DNA from 2 places in the Paenibacillus solisilvae genome. Region 1 is predicted to be linked to the other one. Evidence: riboswitches for the same ligand, from Rfam matches in the RefSeq annotation. Region 1 holds a riboswitch; the other holds the start of a gene.
What was found. Region 1 has a riboswitch for thiamine pyrophosphate ahead of thiC (phosphomethylpyrimidine synthase ThiC). Riboswitches for the same ligand answer to the same signal wherever they lie in the genome.
Positions count from the first base shown of each region.

Region 2: another riboswitch for thiamine pyrophosphate. It lies ahead of ACFPYJ_RS16860 (ABC transporter substrate-binding protein); the one in region 1 lies ahead of thiC (phosphomethylpyrimidine synthase ThiC).

Region 1 covers NZ_JBHSOW010000015.1:25,664-34,999, forward strand. The annotation lists gene ACFPYJ_RS02900 (FecCD family ABC transporter permease) at 1-114, opposite strand, end outside; gene thiD (bifunctional hydroxymethylpyrimidine kinase/phosphomethylpyrimidine kinase) at 316-1,233, opposite strand; gene thiO (glycine oxidase ThiO) at 1,230-2,387, opposite strand; gene ACFPYJ_RS02915 (thiazole synthase) at 2,390-3,217, opposite strand; gene thiE (thiamine phosphate synthase) at 3,223-4,074, opposite strand; gene ACFPYJ_RS02925 (ThiF family adenylyltransferase) at 4,071-5,273, opposite strand; gene thiC (phosphomethylpyrimidine synthase ThiC) at 5,266-7,029, opposite strand; gene ACFPYJ_RS02935 (hypothetical protein) at 7,086-7,256, shown strand; TPP riboswitch at 7,454-7,562, opposite strand; gene ACFPYJ_RS02940 (hypothetical protein) at 7,602-9,336, opposite strand, start outside.
Region 2 covers NZ_JBHSOW010000063.1:2,420-11,755, reverse strand. The annotation lists gene ACFPYJ_RS16875 (NAD-dependent epimerase) at 1-1,020, shown strand, start outside; gene ACFPYJ_RS16870 (glycosyltransferase family 4 protein) at 1,099-2,166, shown strand; gene rfbG (CDP-glucose 4,6-dehydratase) at 2,433-3,614, shown strand; TPP riboswitch at 3,716-3,826, shown strand; gene ACFPYJ_RS16860 (ABC transporter substrate-binding protein) at 3,980-5,041, shown strand; gene ACFPYJ_RS16855 (thiamine-binding protein) at 5,106-5,408, shown strand; gene ACFPYJ_RS16850 (ABC transporter permease) at 5,398-6,162, shown strand; gene ACFPYJ_RS16845 (ABC transporter ATP-binding protein) at 6,168-6,932, shown strand; gene ACFPYJ_RS16840 (TatD family hydrolase) at 6,984-7,784, shown strand; gene ACFPYJ_RS16835 (WGxxGxxG family protein) at 7,903-8,400, shown strand; gene ACFPYJ_RS16830 (hypothetical protein) at 8,512-9,336, opposite strand, start outside.

The DNA.
Region 1 (9,336 bases):
CGCCGCACCAACTGAAATGGATAACGCCAAGCTGAATATGAGCGCTGCCACGCCTCCTGCCAAAATAAAAGACGCAGCCAGCGGACGCGCTCTTTGATCCTTTTTTGCAATCATCTCGATCCTCCTGCAATCACTATGTACATGTTGAATGATACGCCATCCACAAAAATACTATATCATTATAGTTGATAATAGTTATCATTATCAATGATTAAATTGTGATTACAGGATAGATCGGATCACAGCAAAAAAAGAGAGACCGCTCATCTTGGATGGCAGCTCTCTCTTCCATTATTCTGATTCGGATTGTATTTATTAGTGCTTGTTCCGATGTGCAGCATGCCAAAGCGATCCGATGCCGCAGCCAAGAGGAACTGCTGATTGTATAGCTGCGGTCACAAAGCTTTTGGCAATGTTCACAGCTTCAACCAACGGATAACCATGAGCTAAACCCGCCGCAATTGCGGATGCAGTCGTGCAGCCCGTACCATGTGTGTGCTTCGTTGGTATACGCGGGGCATGATAGAACTCACGAAAGTATTCGCTGCCCTTTCGTCCGACAAGCACGTCAATGGACAAATTCTGCGTTTCTATCTCATCGGAGGGGCTTGGATCAGCAGGCAGATGCCCCCCTTTCATGAAGACATACTGCGGTCCCAGCTGAAGCAGCTCCTGCGCTGCCAAAGCCATATCCTCGAGCGTGCGGATGGAATGGGCGGGCCACCCTAGAAGCTCACAGGCTTCCGGAACATTGGGAGTAATGACCTCAGCAAACGGGAATAGCTCGGACTTGAGCGCCGCAATCGCTTCCTGCCGCAGTAAAGCGGAACCGTCCTTGGCATGCAGAACGGGATCAATCACGACATGCTTGATCGAATACCGGTCAATCGCGGATGCGGCCAGGAATACATTGGTTGGTGTAAGCAGCATTCCGGTCTTAACCGCATCGGCACCGATATCGCTAAGCACTGACTCGATCTGTGACTCCACCGTCTCCTCCGGCAGCGGGTAGATAGCCTGGATACCCAGGCTGTTCTGTGAAGTGACCGCGGTCATCGCACTCATCCCATAGACGCCAAGCTCCTGGAAGGTTTTGAGATCGGCCTGTATGCCGGCGCCTCCGCCTGAATCCGAGCCCGCTATCGTCAAGACTCTTGGAGGCGGATCGGTTAGAACCGATCCTGCTTCTGCCGCTGCTTCAGATTCCGGATTCTTCATTCTGATCCCGCTCATCGCACTGCCCTGCCTGATACCGGCGCGAACCGGTCAGGCGCGAAGGGATTGTTATTGCTGCCGCTCTCGCGTCCTGTCAGCATGCCGTCCGCCAATGCTGCAGTAGCCGGGCTCAGGAGAATACCATTCCGGTAATGGCCGGCGGCGATGATGATATCCGGTCTGCCAGGGACTGTACCTATTAACGGCCAGCCATCTCTGGTCGCAGGTCTTAAGCCGGCCCAGCGTAAGGACGGCTCCCGTCCCTCGAGGAATGGAAATAATCGCGGCCCCCAGCGGATGAGCCGGTTTATTCCGCGCTCCGTCACCGCAGTTTCATAACCGGCAACGTCTTCAGAAGCCCCGCAGATGAGTGAGCCGTCCTGCTTCTCCACCCAGTAAGCCTGACTGGAGAACACCATATGATTGACGGATTTCTCAGACGTTTGCTCACGGCTGCTGCCAAAGGAACAGATTTGTCCGCGAATGGGGTGAATCGGGATTGGGAATCCGAATAACTCCGCATATTGATTCGCCCATGCACCCGCAGCGACGATCAGCTTATCCCCAGTGATCCGGCCATGCCCGCTCGTTTCAATCCCGATGCCCGTACTGCTGCCGTTCATATTCGGCATCGTTATCGTACCTGCGTGGGCAAGCAGCTTTACACCGAGTCTAAGGCATGCGGCTTGAAGGGCAGCAACAAGCTTCGGCGCATGAACATGGCTCTCGTCCGGAGTATAAATAGCAGTTATTGCCGCCTCCGACAATCTAGGCTCCATCCGCCGCAGCCGCTCCCCCGTGATCAGCTCTGCTTCAGAGCCAAAGCTTCGCTGCCAAGCAAGACGGGTTTGCAGCGGCAGCAGATCCGCCTCATGCATGGCAACTGTCAAGCTGCCGGTGGACATGAGCTCAGCTTTCATACCCGATATTTCTTCAATCTGCTTCACCCACTCCGGATATCGGTGCAAGCTGTCCAGACACAGCCGGAAGAAAGCATCCGGCTGCTCTCCGTTCTCCGTATATGGCGCAAGCATTCCGGCTGCCGCACCTGAAGCCTGACCGCCGATTGCACCCGGTTCTACAACCGTCACCGCTGCGCCTCTACGCGCTGCCTCGAACGCACAGGACAGTCCAATGATTCCACCGCCTAATACGAGTAAACTTTCGGACATTCTCAAGCACTTCCTTCAGGTATCGTTGATGCCGCCGATGAGACAGAAATCCCTTCCGTTTCACTGCTTGCCGAAGCATAGCGGCGTTTAGGGATTCTTCCTGCCTGATACGATGCGCGTCCGGCTTGAGCGGCAAGACGCATCGCATACGCCATCCCTACCGGGTCCTGCGCTTTGGCAACAGGCGTGTTCACAAGAATCCCGTCCGCGCCAAGCTCCATCGCCTGCACGACATCCGCCGCCGAACCAATGCCGGCATCCACGATAATCGGCAATTTCGCATCCTCAACAATCAGGCCGAGGTTGTACGGATTCAACAATCCGAGTCCAGTGCCGATTGGCGCCCCCCCAGGCATGACAGCGGAAGCACCGGCTTCCTCTAATCTTTTGCACAGAATGGGGTCATCGGAGGTGTAAGGGAGAACAACGAAACCTTCCCTTACAAGCAGCTCCGTCGCCTTCAGCGTTTCGATCGGATCAGGCAGCAGCGTCCGTGAATTCGCGCTGATCTCCACTTTAATCCAATTGCCAAGCCCCGCGGCTCTTGCCAGCTTGGCGATCCGTACCGCTTCATCAGCATTGCCGGCACCCGATGTATTCGGCAGAAAGGTCAACTCCCTGCCTGTTAGATGCTGCAATATCGAGTCGTCCTCGGCAAAATCCAAATTTACTCGCCGGACGGCGAACGTTACAACTTCCGCAGCCGAGCTTTCCAGAGCAAGCTGAAAAACCGCCGGACTTGGGAATCGGCCTGTGCCAAGAAAGAACCTTGACCGCAGTACCTTCCCTCCAATTATTAGAGCATCTTCTTGATGTGGAACCACTGACATCCCGCTTAGCCTCCTCCGACAAAATGAACAAGCTCCAGCGACGCACCCTGTTCAATTTCTGTTTCCCGCCATGCTTCCCTGGCGATAATCGTACCGTTCAGCTCCACGACCATTCTTTTACCAGCAAAGCCCAGCAGCTCGATCAGCTCACTCACAGATTGGGCAGTCGTCTGCTCTTCCCTGCCGTTGATTCGAATGCTGAGCTTCTCCTTCTGTGAGATCTGCTGCTGATTGATTTTCTCGCGAAAAGCCCGGCACGCATCCGCTACATTGTCACTTCCGACAATCGCAGAAACGGCACAAATCCGAGCTGCACCGGCAGCGATAACCTCATCCACATTGGACAGCGTGATGCCTCCGATAGCTACCCAGGGAATCTTCACTCTCTCCGCTGCCGATCGCACATATTCCGTCGTGACTGCCTGCCGTCCCGGCTTAGTGCCGGTCGGGAATACCGGACCTACCCCGATGTAATCCGCACCGCCTGCCTCAGCTTCGATGGCCTGCTCAATGCTGTGCGTAGAAATCCCAATAATAGCGGCCGGGCCAAGAATCCGCCTTGCTTCTGCGAGCGGCAAATCTTCCTGTCCCAGATGGACGCCGTCAGCCTGAACGGCGATCGCCACATCCAGATGATCATTGATGATCAGCGGTACATGATAGCGGTCTGTCAGTTCGCGGAGGGCGAAAGCCTGTGCAAGCAGCTCCTCTTTGGGGGTATCTTTGGCGCGAAGCTGAACGATATCCGCCCCGCCTATGATCGCCTGTTCCATTACCTCCAGCATACTGCGGCCCGGATGATAATTCTCTCCAGTAATCACATAAAGCTGAAAATCACTCCAGCTCCAACGATTCATCCTGTACTGCTCCTTTCCGTATCGTAACCTTCTTGAACATACAGAGCGCATAGCGCTAATGCATGCTCCGCATCCTGCGTGCCTTGAACAAGAATACGGCCATCCGAAAACAGAACAAGCCGTTCACCGCCCGGGAGCTGCGCACGAACCAAATACGGATTCGCCGTCACTTCGAAGCCAAGCGAGGATAAGGTTTGCCGCATGGCTGTCAAATTAAGCGAATGCTCCAATGTCACTTGAATCGTGTCTCGCCCGCATAAACTTGCTGCCCGGGGCGAATAGGTTCCTTGCTCCGCCCGTTTTGCGGTTATATTTTCTCCGTGATGGGCTGATCCGCACTGCCTGCAGCTCGCTGTCGGCTTCGGAAGTACAGCCTCCGTCACCCCATACGGCCATAAATTGGCAGTCACCCACGTTCTCCTTCGCGCATTCTTATCGCCGCTCAGCCATTTCAGCGCTTCCGCTGCCTGCATAGCGGCGATAAGCTCAACAATAGGGGAGATCACACCGAGTGTATCGCAGGTTTCACCGGATTCTTCTTCATCGCTGCCGATCAAACAGCGCAGACATGCCGTCTCCCCGGGTACGAGCATGGCGCTCATCCCTTGAGCTCCGGCAACCCCTCCATACAGAAAAGGAATTCCGTATCGATAGCAGACATCGCTCAGCAGAAGCCTGGTCTTTGCGTTATCCGTTCCATCGAGCACGAGATCGACGCCTGCAGCGAGCCTGCTTGCCGCGTCCTCCGTTACATCGATGACATAAGGCTCAATACGAATCTCACTATTGATTCGTCTTAGCTTATCCGCAGCAGCGGCAGCCTTGGGCAGAGCGGCCAGCGCATCCGCCTCGTCAAACAGCATCTGGCGCTGAAGATTACTCGGCTCAACGAAGTCCCGGTCGGCAATATGAACCTCGCCGACTCCGGCACGAACCATGTGCTGGGCGAGCGAAGCGCCAAGCGCGCCGCAGCCAACAATCAGAACGCGCGCCGCAGCCAGCCTGCCTTGGCCTGCCGGTCCGATTGGCGCAAATCTCATTTGCCTGGAATAGCGATCAGACCAGTCAGCCTGTTCCCTGCCGGCATGAACATCCTCGTGCCTTGAATCTGGCTCTGGCCAAGGCTTCGGCCTTGGCGCAAGCTCCGGTTCCGGCCCCGATTCTTGCCCGGGCAAAGCAGATTCTCTTTCCTTAGGCATAGATCGAGCTGCCCGACGATTTGAACGCATCGGACTTCTCTTTCATGCCCGCCTCAATCGCTTCCTGCGTGTCAAGCCCGTGCTCCTCCGCATAGTCGCGAATATCCTGCGTGATGCGCATGCTGCAGAACTTCGGTCCGCACATGGAGCAGAAATGGGCGGATTTAGCCGCATCTGCCGGCAGTGTTTCATCGTGATAAGACATCGCACGCTCCGGATCGAGCGAGAGATGGAACTGGTCGCGCCAGCGGAACTCAAATCTGGCTTTAGATAGCGCGTTATCGCGAATTTGTGCGCGCGGATGGCCTTTCGCCAAATCTGCTGCATGCGCTGCGATTTTGTAGGTGATAACACCTTCTTTGACATCTTCCTTATTCGGCAGACCCAAATGCTCCTTCGGCGTTACATAGCAAAGCATCGCCGTACCGAACCAGCCGATCATGGCCGCACCGATTGCCGAGGTAATGTGGTCATAGCCTGGCGCGATATCCGTCGTCAGCGGTCCCAGTGTATAGAAAGGCGCCTCTTGGCACACCTCCAGCTGGCGGTCCATATTTTCTTTAATGAGATGCATCGGCACATGGCCGGGACCTTCAATCATGACCTGAACATCATGCTTCCAAGCGATCTTGGTCAGTTCGCCGAGCGTCTCCAGCTCCCCGAATTGCGCTTCATCGTTCGCATCCGCAATCGATCCCGGACGAAGGCCGTCGCCAAGCGAGAAGGATACATCGTATTTCTTCATAATCTCGCAAATCTCTTCAAAATGCGTATAGAGGAAATTCTCCTTGTGATGCGCAAGGCACCAAGCTGCCATGATAGAGCCGCCGCGGGAAACAATCCCTGTCACACGTTTGGCTGTGAGCGGTATGTATCTAAGCAGCACACCCGCATGAATGGTGAAATAATCGACTCCCTGCTCCGCCTGCTCGATGAGCGTATCCCGGTAAACCTCCCAAGTGAGATCCTCCGCTTTGCCATCGACCTTCTCAAGCGCTTGATAAATCGGCACCGTGCCGACAGGAACCGGCGAATTACGGACGATCCACTCGCGCGTCGTATGAATGTTTTTGCCCGTAGAGAGGTCCATAATCGTATCCGCGCCCCAACGTGTCGCCCAAGTCATCTTCTCGACTTCCTCTTCGATTGAGGAGGCAACGGCGGAGTTGCCGATATTTGCATTGATTTTCACGTGAAAATGCCGTCCGATAATCATCGGTTCGCTCTCCGGATGGTTGATGTTCGCCGGAATAATTGCGCGTCCGACTGCGATTTCGTTACGCACAAATTCAGGCTCCATTCCTTCGCGGATCGCAATATATTCCATCTCCGGTGTAATGATTCCTTGGCGTGCATAATGAAGCTGCGTTACGTTCGCGCCTTCCTTAGCCCGGAAAGGCTTGCGTGCCAAAGCCGGAAACAGCTCTGCACCGCGCGTGGCAGCTGTATCCTCAGAGTGAAAACCATTATCCAGCGGCTTAATCTCGCGTCCTTCGTAAGACACTACGTCACCGCGTTCTTCAATCCATGTCTGACGAAGCGCCGGCAAACCGCGTCTTACATCTGACTGATAATTAAGGTCTGTATAAGGGCCGCTAGCATCATAGACTCGAATAGGGGCGTTCTCTTGTTCCTCGCCGCTCCGGGTGGTAGTCGTTGACAATTCAATCTCTCTCATCGGCACACGCAGATCAGCGCGGCTCCCTTCGACATACACTTTTCGGCTGCCTGGCAGTGGCGTAGTTAATATAGACATACAGAAAAACCTCCTAGAGTTTTGTGTGAAGCTAAGCTCGAAAACCACTAGGAGGCGTGCGTATAAGATTATGGGTTGTGAATGTGCTTGGCATTGACCTTGGAGAAGCCGTAGATAGCGGCTTGCTGCTCGATGAGGAGCTCGCAGGTCAATCGTCCTCACTCAGGCACGACATCATGTTCCGTTCATCACCGATGCGCAGGATGAAACAATCCATGCTGTCCTAAGCGGCAGCAAGAGTTTCATCTCTTTGATATATAGAAAAAAAACTTTTCTATATATCAAAAAAACCGCTCCGGCGAGGAAGCGGTGGATGTCGCGGTCTGCCGCCCATAACATGGAGCATCTGATAGCTTCCAAGTCAGGGCGCAGGTTTGTCGTAATGCCAACTTACAAAGGCGGCAGCTACGAACAATCCCGAGTCGCACGTACAATCCCACTTTCCTACGCTGGCATAACCCAGATCAGGTTCGAAGGGACCAAGGCAAGCTCGCCTTATCTCAGCCCAATAACGGGCGCCCCTAGTGGATTTCATGGTACGACTATACCGCTGCATGTGTGATTTGTCAATGTTAATTCCTGCGGTGTACGCCATAAACCTGCTGAACGTTACCTGCTATCTTGACGGTCACCGTCGTTATTTTCACTGTGCCATTGTTGTAAAAAGCCTTGAAAGTAAAGATAAGCGGTCCATCTGGAAACTTCTCGAAGCTCCCATCCCACAGCTCTCCGCTCCATCGAGTATGAATGGCATTTTCCGCTGCCAGATCAACCTTGAAGCCGTTCATGATCACCTCAACACGGTTTGCCGCCGTTAATGTGCCTGTATCTGTTGTCAGAGCGTGAAGTATAAATTTCTCCCCTGCCCAGTACACATCATAACTACGCGGCAATTCCTCGTCTCCGCTCTCGCTTACGTTATGCTCCTTGCGGCGTTGATCCCACAATGCCGTATGATTGACTTGACCTAGTACAGAAAGCGGTAGGACAACGATATTTTTACGCACAACGACAGGCGGCGCTTTCGCATCCGAAACCGTTAGCTGAACGATATAGGTTCCAGCCTTTAAAGCTTGAAAGGCCGGGCCATTCAGGCCATATGGGAATGAAAGCGTGCTGGTATATGCTTTTGAGACATGGTCTGGATCTTGGATGACATAGTCAACATTCAGAACGTCTTTATCCAGGTCGTCTATGTCATGACTAATGGTTACTTGATCGCCTTCATACAGAGGCTTTGGTGACCAGTCAAAATCCGCTGTAGGCGGATGATTCGTCTCGATATAGAAGAACTTAGGCGCACTGTAATCACTCCAATCATAACCGTCAAACACGCGAATGATAATGAACATACTGACGTTCTCCGGCAAGTCGGATTGCGGAATCCAATCCAGCATATCCCCGTTTCTCACTCCCGAGTCAAGCTGCAGAATTCCCCCATACTTATAAATCTTGGCTTGATACAGGGTCTGCCTATCATAATCAGGATCCCAATAGCTCCAAGTAAAATCAGGTCTCAGCACCGTAAGCTTGGTCGGGTTTAATTGATCCGTGCTTGTCGGCATCGTGATTTCCGCACCGGGCTTCCGATTGTGGACGGTGACCTGCAGCTCATACTGGGCGGTCGCCCCGTCAGCATCCTCAACAACATGCCTGATGTTGAAGATGCCTAACGAGTTGAAGGTCTTATTCCAATTCGTTCGGACACTGCCTTGGAAGGATTCCCCACCACCAACTGCTGAAGCATTGCGAATGTAATACTCATGAGCTAAATTCTCCCGGCTGCCATCCTCCTTATCATAAGCAGCCGAATTTATTGTAACGGGCACGCCGCGAAACGTATTCACATAGCTGGCCGTAAACCCTGGCACCGGAGGGTTATTGGGAGCCGAGATGCTTCCGACCGGCAGCAGCACGACATCCCAGTCACTCCATGCCCCATATTCGTCTCTGACCGCCAAGCCAATCTCATACGTACCGACTTCCTGCGGAGCAACAAGCTTCTGAGCGACATATTGCCCGCTTGGCGTGATGTAATAAAATTTCTTCTCAAGCACACCTTTCGTTTGTTTATAATCGATTCCGGTAGCTTCCGTTGAGTAATCCGCTGCGCTCATATAACGGTCCGGATCATGGCTGCGATCGGTCCATTGCACCTTGGCGTCTACTCCCTGAAGCACAGAGAAATCTGCAATCGGGCGGCGGTGGACGATGATTTTCTTCATGAATTCATTGGAGGACTTCCGGTATTCCTCAAAGGTATTGTCTGGATAGACATGGCCTGGATTCGGATCATCCCTGGCTTTC
Region 2 (9,336 bases), on a different contig from region 1:
ATTCTTGTAACCGGCTGTGCCGGGTTTATTGGCTCGCATGTTTCCAAGCGGCTGCTGGAGGAAGGTTATGTCGTCGCTGGTTTTGATAATTTGAACGATTATTATTCGGTTTCACTGAAGAGGGACAGATTGAAGCGGTTGGATTATCCGGACTTCTTATATGTACAAGGCGATTTGGAAGACCAAGGCAGCTTGGGTCGGTTGTTTGAACAGTTTCGGCCGCAGGCCGTTATCCATTTGGCGGCGCAGGCAGGCGTCCGGTACAGTCTTGACAACCCTCATGCTTACATTCAGTCCAATGTGGTCGGTTTCATGAATGTACTGGAAAATTGCCGCCATCATGGAATCCGGCATCTCATCTATGCTTCTACAAGCTCCGTGTACGGCCTCAACACAACGCTGCCGTTCTCCACGCAGCAGCCGGTTGATCACCCTATCAGCCTGTATGCCGCGACGAAAAAGTCAAATGAACTCATGGCGCACACTTACAGCCATCTGTTTGGCCTGCCGACAACGGGACTGCGGTTCTTTACTGTTTACGGGCCTTGGGGAAGGCCGGACATGGCGCTTTTCCTGTTCACCAAAGCGCTATTGGAAGGGAAGCCTATTCAATTGTTCAATTATGGCAGAATGAAAAGGGATTTTACCTATATCGATGACATTGTGGAGAGCATCGTTCGGCTGCTTCCACTTCCGCCCAAACCGGATTTCGATTGGGACGGAAGCACGCCGAGTCCGGGTTCCAGCCCGGCTCCTTATAAAATCTACAATATCGGCAATCATGACCCTGTTCCTTTGCTGGATTTCATAACGGCGCTGGAAGAGAAGCTGGGCATAGCCGCCCAAAAAGAACAGCTTCCCCTCCAACCGGGGGATGTAACAGAGACGTATGCGGAAGTGACAGATTTGTTCAAGATGACGGGATTTAAACCGCAGACATCCGTTCAGGAAGGGATTGGAAGGTTTGTTGACTGGTATATCGATTATTACGGAAAAGACGGCGCACCCACTGAAGATTAAGGACTTCCGGGAGGGAGCGGAAGCGAAGAAGCGGGCAATAGCGTCTTCGAGAAAATTGGATAGAAGGGGGTTATGGGAGTGAGAATTCTGTATGTTGCGCCGAGCTCCAGGGAGGGCGGCTTGCAAACGACGCTGCGAAACCGGATCGGTGCCCTTCGCGCTCACGGTATTCATTCCGAAGTCGTTTTTTTGGAGAAGAGCGAGGGCGAATATATCTTTAAAGATATCGTCCATTATTATGTGCGGAGTCCAGGCGAATTCCAAAAGCAGATTATGATTGGAAATTATGATGTGATTTCATTTATTTATGCGCTTAGCTTTCTTCCGTACGTACCAAAAACCTATCAGGGCAAGGTGCTCTACGAAGTGAGAGGATGGAACAGGGAAATTGCCGGCAACCTGAAATTGATCAGCCGACTTAGAAAGGTTCATGCGGTCATGTGTATCGCCAAGTACTTAAAGCCGCTCGTCATGGCCCAATTAACCACCAGCGTTCAAGTTTTTGTAGACGGTAATGCGGTTGACCCCATGTTCCATTTGATTATGCCCCAGGAGCGGAAATGGAAGGATTGCCCGATTCCGGGCAAAGGCCGAAAAGTCATTGCGTTTGCCGCCAGAATGGAGCGCAGCAAAAACTGGTTCGAATTTGTTCGGATTTGCGAGCGGCTAAACAGCATAGACAAGATCGAGCCTTGGTTTATATGCAATCCCACGAATAGAGATGAACTGGCGAAAGTCCAACAAGCGTGTGAGAGAAGCGGATTGAAGGGCATCAGCCGGTTTATGTACAACATACCCAATCACTATATGCCTGAAGTTTTTTCGGAAGTCAGGCGCTCTGGAGGCATCATCCTGTCACCGTCGATACGCGAAGGGCTCGGCAATCACATTCTTGAACCGCTGGCCATCGGCGTGCCGATCGTCAGCACGGACGTTCCCGGGAAAAATGAAATTATTACGCATGGGCTAAACGGCCTGCTTTATAAAACCGGTGATATTAATACGGCTGCGGAATACGCAGCTGGGGCAATGGGAGATGAAACGCTGAGGAATGCTTTGATTGCAAATGGATTAACAACGATCCGTCAGGAATACAGCCCTTCCGTATATGTGGAGCGATATTTGGGTCTATTGGCCCGATTATAATTGCATGATCAGAATGTGTATAACGAACATATTCTATGGTATGAGATAGATGGCTGCAGCAAAGACCCGGGCTTGCATGTATCTGATGCAGCCTGTCGTGAAGTTCATATTACGCCTGTTGACCTAAGAGGTGGAGAATCCTATTCGGCCTTGCGGTCATGAGCTTGTTCCTCGATCCGAGAGAAGAGTGGAAAGTCCATACATGCTGCAGCTGTTTATCGGAAGATGAGGGATGAGGCTTCAAGGCAAGGGGATGAATCGTAAAGATGAATCACTCATTCTGGCAGAGCAAGAAAGTATTCATAACCGGTCATACGGGGTTTAACGGGTCATGGCTTTGTCTATGGCTGCGCAGGCTGGGTGCCGAGATCCACGGCTATAGCGACAAGCTGCCCACATCGCCTTCGATGTACCGGTTATGCGGACTGGAGCAGGATATTGCTTGGACGCGCGGCGATATTCGGGATGGCGGCAGGCTGACCGAAGCGCTTCGCATTGTGAAACCGGATATCATCTTTCATTTGGCGGCGCAGCCGCTGCTTGGGAGGTCCTATGAAGATCCGCTTACGACCTTTGCGGTTAATACGGTAGGAACGGCAGCTCTGCTGGATGCCGTCCGGGTGACGGGCAGCGACCATCCGGTGCGCGCAGTCGTATTAGCGACTTCGGACCATTGTTATGCCAACCGCGAATCGAAGATGGGCTGCCGCGAGTATGATGCTATTGGCGGGCAAGATCCCTTTTCGGCAAGCAAAGCCTGCGCAGAGCTCGTTGTTTCTGCGTACCGGCGATCATTCTTTGAGGGCGGAAGCGGCATGCCTGCCGTCGCGACCGTTCAGGCCGGCAGCATAATCGGCGGCGGGGACTGGGCCGAAGGCCGCATTGTCCCGGGCTGCGTGCGGGCCGCGATGCTCGGGCATGCTCCAGTGCTGCAGAGCCCGGAGACGGTCCGGCCATGGCAGCATGTGCTGGAGCCGCTGGCCGGTTATCTTGAGCTGGCGGAGCGGTTGTTCGGGAAAGGCGGAGCTTCCTACGCCGAAGCGTGGAACTTCGGGCCGCGGGAGGAGGATGCGAAGGCGGATTCTTGGCTGGCCGGGGCGTTCTGTTCGGCGCTCGGAATCCAGACCTCTGCATGCACTGGAGCAGCAGCGCAGGAAGCGGAGAACATCGGCTCGCGGAAAGTGACAGCAGTGCTGCGGCTTGATAGTACCAAAGCGCAGTACCGGCTCGGCTGGAGGCCATGCTGGAAGGCGGATGAAGCCGTTAACCGGACAGCGGAATGGTATTTGCAATGGATGAAAGGGATGCCGATGCGTGATGTCTCGGCGGCTCAAATCGCAGACTATGAAGCAGCAGCCGGCAATAACAGCAAGGAGCATGAGTTGGCCGGGGAAGGCGCTGATTCGATGTTGGCATTCACGGAAGAATCGAAGAGCGGCGGAGTATAGCAGCGGCCGGGCCGCTCTGACGCGCAGCCCCAAATAAATGCACAAGAATAACAGTGTTATTTATCATTTGTTTTGCTATAATAGAGCTTGCGACAATAGCTGAATAGATATGGGGAGCTGGATATGGCCGGCTGAGAGGGGATACCGTAATAATCCCGACCCTTAAACCTGATCTGGATAATGCCAGCGTAGGAAATCGCGTTGTAAACGAATCGCTGCCGCCTTTCACAAGGTGCTCGTACGCGGTACAAACTTACAGAGCACATTTCAAGCGTCTTCCAATTCGGAGGGCGCTTTTCTTATTAAATCGGGGTCTGACAAGCTTGTCGCTCAACATCTTGTACAACTGGAGAGGAGCAAGTGGAATGAGAAATTTCAGTAAACTAAAATGGGGGATTACAGGGCTTGCGCTAGTTATAGCTCTGACCGGCTGCGGGGCTAAGAACACAGAGAATACAGCCTCCGATAACCAAACCAATACGGCAGCAGGCGGCAAAGAAAATGCGGCAGCAGATACGAAGGACAAGCCGCTCACAAAGGTTAAGGTCGTGCTTGACTGGACGCCGAATACGAACCACACGGGGCTTTATGTGGCGCGGGATAACGGATTTTATAAGGAACATGGTCTTGATGTCGAGATCATTCAACCAGGCGAAGCGGGTGCCGATACGATGGTGGCTTCCGGTGCCGCGGACTTTGGCGTTGGCTATCAGGAGGGCATTACGCAAGCGCGCCTCCAGGGAGTGCCTCTCGTGTCGATCGCGGCTGTCATTCAGCATAATACATCGGGCTTCGCATCCCCGGCGGATAAGAACATCAAGTCTCCTAAAGATTATGAAGGCAAAACCTATGGCGGCTGGGGTTCCCCTGCTGAATCAGCGGTTATTGAATCCTTGATGCAGGAAGAGAAGGCAGATGTGAAGAAAGTGAAAATCGTCAGCATCGGCGATGCGGATTTCTTCACTGCAGTCAAGAAAAATATCGATTTCGCATGGATTTATTACGCTTGGACCGGGGTTGAGGCAGAGCTTCGCGGCGAGAAGATCAATATGCAGTATTTGACGGATTACAGCGAGAAGCTGGATTATTATACGCCTGTGCTTGAAACGAGCGAGAAAATGATTTCGGAGAAAAAAGATATCGTTCAAGCATTCGTAGCGGCATCTGCCGAGGGCTACAAATTTGCGATTGATCATCCGGGTGACGCCGCTGAAGTATTAATTAAAGCAGAGCCGAGCTTAAATGCGGATCTCGTTCGCGCCAGCCAGAAGTGGATCAGTCCTAAATATCAGGATGATGCGAAGAGCTGGGGCGAGCAGAAGCTTGAAGTTTGGACAAACTATGCGGATTGGATGCTTGAACACAAGCTGCTCGATAAAGAGCTTGATGCAGATAAAGCATTTACGAACGAATTCATTTCGGAATAGAGCATTCCTTGTGACGGCGATCGGATCGCAGACTCATACTAGAAGCAGAGAGGAATAATCCAACATGGCAAATGCACTTCTAAGCATTCAGATACTCCCTAGCACACCGGGCGGCGAAAGCGTCATTCCTTATGTAGATCGCGCGATTGAAATCATTAAAGCTTCGGGCGTACCTTACCGGGTCGCCCCGCTGGAGACTACGATGGAAGGCGAGCTTAGTCATCTGCTTGCTGTCGTTCAAGAAATGAACGATGCGATGACGGCAATGGGCTGTGCATCCGTTATTTCACAGATTAAAGTGTATTACAATCCACAGAGCGGCGCTTCTATGGGCAGGCTGCTGGAGAAATACCCCGATGGGCAGTAATCTTCGCAAATTATGGCCGCCGGCGGCGGTTATGCTCGCACTCGTGCTGCTCTGGCAAGCGGTGGTTGTCCTATTCCATATCGATGAATATATTCTGCCATCGCCGCTTGTTATCTTCATGAATGCATGTAAGGAAGCACCACAATTACTTGATCATACAAGGTCCACTTTGGGTGTTACCTTACTCGGATTTGCGGCAGGTGCGGCGGCGGGCTTCGTGCTCGCCGCTTTACTGCATCTAATCCCAGGTGCGAAAACCGCATTATATCCACTGCTTGTACTGACTCAAAACGTACCTACTCTGGCATTAGCGCCGCTGCTTGTGATCTGGTTTGGCTTCGGCATTCTGCCCAGAGTCATTCTGATCATCATTGTGTGCTTCTTTCCGATTGCGGTCGCCATGCTGACCGGACTAACGCAGAGCGACCCCAAGCTGGTTACTTATATGCAAATGATCGGAGCTTCGAAGCGGCAGCAGTTTTGGCGGCTTGAGCTGCCTCATGCAATGCCGTACTTATTCTCCGGCCTGAAGATCGCGGCTTCCTACAGCGTAATCAGCGCTATCTACGCGGAGACTGTAGGGGCCAGCAAAGGACTCGGTTATTATATGAGGCTCGCCCAGAAGGGATATGAAACAGCCAATGTGTTCGCAGCTATTGCGATTATCGTGCTGTTAAGCCTTGTTTTCTTTGGCATAATCAGTTTGGCGGAACGAATACTGCTTCGCGGAAGAACGACGAGTAAAGGAGAGTGAACGGGATGTCGATTGTGCTTGAAGTGGATGGCATTTCCAAAAGTTTTGACGGTCAAGCCGGCGCCAAGGCCGTCCTCTCTGATGTATCTTTTCATGTAAAGGAAGGCGAGTTTGTCTCGCTGATCGGACCTTCCGGAAGCGGCAAAACGACGCTGTTTCACCTGATTGGCGGACTTGCGAAACCGACCGGCGGCGATATTCGAATCCATGGCCGAAGTACCGTTGGCGAGCGGGGCAATATTGCTTACATGCCGCAGCAGGCTTCGCTTATGCCGTGGCTCACGGTAGCTGCCAATATTGAGCTTGCCCTGGATATCGCAGGTATTGACCGTCAGGATGCCCGGAGCATGGCGCGGGAGTGGCTGGAGCGCGTAGGATTGAAGGATGGCATAGCCGAATCCTATCCGAATTTGCTGTCCGGCGGTATGCAGCAGCGGGTATCCTTTCTCAGGGCGCTGCTGTCCCCGCAGCCCCTCATGTGCTTGGATGAACCGTTCGGCGCGCTGGATGCTTTGACACGCATGCAGATGCAGAGCTGGCTGCTCTCGCTGTGGGAGGAGAATCGCCGCACGGTGCTGTTGGTAACCCATAGTATAGAAGAAGCGCTGCTGCTCTCCGATCGTATCCTCGTACTCTCAACTGCACCTGCAGCTGTGATCCGCGAGATAACCGTTCCATTTTCCAGACCGCGCAAGGACGCGCTGTGGAGTAACCCGGACTTCAATGAGCTCAAGCGGGAGATTTATGATCTGCTCAAGCCAGTAAGATAATAGGAATAGCTAAATGCATAGGATTCAAATCCGAAGCTGAAAGGAGATCTTATGACGGCAGGAAGATGGATTGATGCGCATATTCACGTCGACTTGTATGCGGAGGAAGAACGGGAAGCTTTGCTTGACGAGGCGTTTGCAAACGATGGGATTGCGGCGGTAGTTGCGGTGTCGATGCATTTAAGCTCCAGCAGGACGAATCATGAGCTGGCATTGAGATATATTGGTCAAGTACTGCCTGCTTACGGGCTCCATCCGGAGCAGCCGCTGCCTTCCAAGGCAGAGCTTGATCAGCTCTTTGATTGGATCGGTGAGCGGTATATCGGCGGGGAAACGTTTGCAATTGGCGAAGTTGGACTCCCGTACTATACCCGCACAGAAGCGGAAGCTGCAGGTCTCCTATTCGAGATGCAGCCTTATCTGGAGCTCCTTGAACGGTTTGTTGAACTCGCGGCGGCACTGGATCGTCCCATTGTCCTCCATGCCGTATATGAAGATGCTGAGCAGACATGCGATCTTCTTGAGCGTTATGGTATCAGGCGGGCACATTTTCATTGGTTCAAGGGATCAGATGAGGTTGTCGAACGGATGATTAAGGCCGGTCATTATATTTCCATCACACCTGATGTTCTATATGAAGAAGAAATCAGGCGTCTGGTGCAGCGTTATCCGATGACGCTTATGATGACGGAAACGGATGGCCCATGGCCCTTTGAAGGACCTTTTGAAGGAAAAGCAACCAAACCCGCCATGGTCCGGAAAGTAGCGGAAGCGATCGCAGACTTGAAGGGAATTCCCGTCCTGGAAGCAGAAGCAAGACTGCTTAAGAACGCCATTGATTTCTATACATAACCCGGATTCAGCGGTAGAGCCGCTGATCCGGGTTTTTGCTTGTTTTGGGAAGCATAAAGGCAGCTTGATCAGGAGAAACCAAAGGGGAACGATAAATTAACTACATGGAGGTCATGATGTGAAGAAGCTCGCAGCCAGCATCTCTGTTACCGCAATTGTATCCATGATGGCATTCACAGCACCTACTTTTGCCAATGGGGGTGTCATGCCGGGAACCAGCACTTATAATACCACGAATTACAACAACGATGGCAAAATGGCAGACATAAAGCCAAGCACGAATACAACGATCAATACGAACAGCAGAGCGAATTTGAACAATATGGATATGAGCCGCAACGTGGATCCATACGGAAGCTATTATAATTCAACGAACAATAATGGCCGTTATGATATGCAATCCGCTTCACCAAGAATGAACAGCTACGGGATTCGGTCAACCACGAGGGATGTGGTTGATTACGGTACCCGCTCCTTCGATAAAGCGAGCACCAACCTCTACCGGGCAACGGCTGCAACAACGACAGACGATAATGATTTTGATTGGGGCTGGCTTGGACTGCTCGGGCTGATCGGCCTTGCCGGCTTAAGAAGCAAAGACCGGGAACGCACCTAAAACCACGTTTTCATATTGATGTTCGTATCTAACAAAACAAAACCCGGTGGCTGCGCTTTTATTCTGCGCTTCACCGGGTTCTTTCATTCCTGCGGGGACCGTTGTTCATGCTCAAATAAGGAACATGGCCACGATTGTTGTAACGGCAAGACCAAGCAGGACGGGCTTCAAATTACGGCGGGCAAGCTCGAATGGACTCACACCGCAGATCGCGGCGGCGGGAATGAGCGCCCATGGAATGAGCGTGCCTCCGCCAACCCAGATCGCCGCTACCTGCCCGAGAGCCGTAAGGGTCGCTGCGCCGGAACCGATCGCTGTTGCGAATAAATGGGCAATCGATCCGGCTAATGAGATACCCGAAAAGCCTGAACCGTCAAGCCCTGTGATCGAACCGGTAACGGTCAAGGTAACGGCACCGACGGCTTGATTAAGCGGGACATTGTTTGCCAGAGCAACGCCAAGGTCATTGACAATGCCATGTGATCCTTCAGGTAATACTTTGCCGAACAATTCCGTGAAGGCGGAATCTCCCAAGTAGAAGAAAGCGGCAATCGGAATAACCGGGCCAAACACCTTAAAGCCAAACTGGAAGCCTTCAATCAGATAGGAGGTCGTTTGCTCCAAGCCTTGATTGCGGTGAGCCAGCATGGTGACCGCTATAAGAATGAAGACAGCGGTGCCTCCAACGAGCGCCGTCGCATCGCCGCCTTGAAGATTCAGAATAAACATGGCGAGTACATCTATCAGGAACAAGAATGGAATAAGAAGGGCCAAAGCCTGTTTGACGCGATGCGGGAGTACGATTTTATCATCGATTTCATTGAATTCCCCATTCCCGCCGCTGCTTCCGCCTGTGACAAGACCATCCCGCCAGGTACCATTCTTCATATCCCGGCGCATCATCCAGAAGGCTGCGGCCGTCGTAACCACACCCAT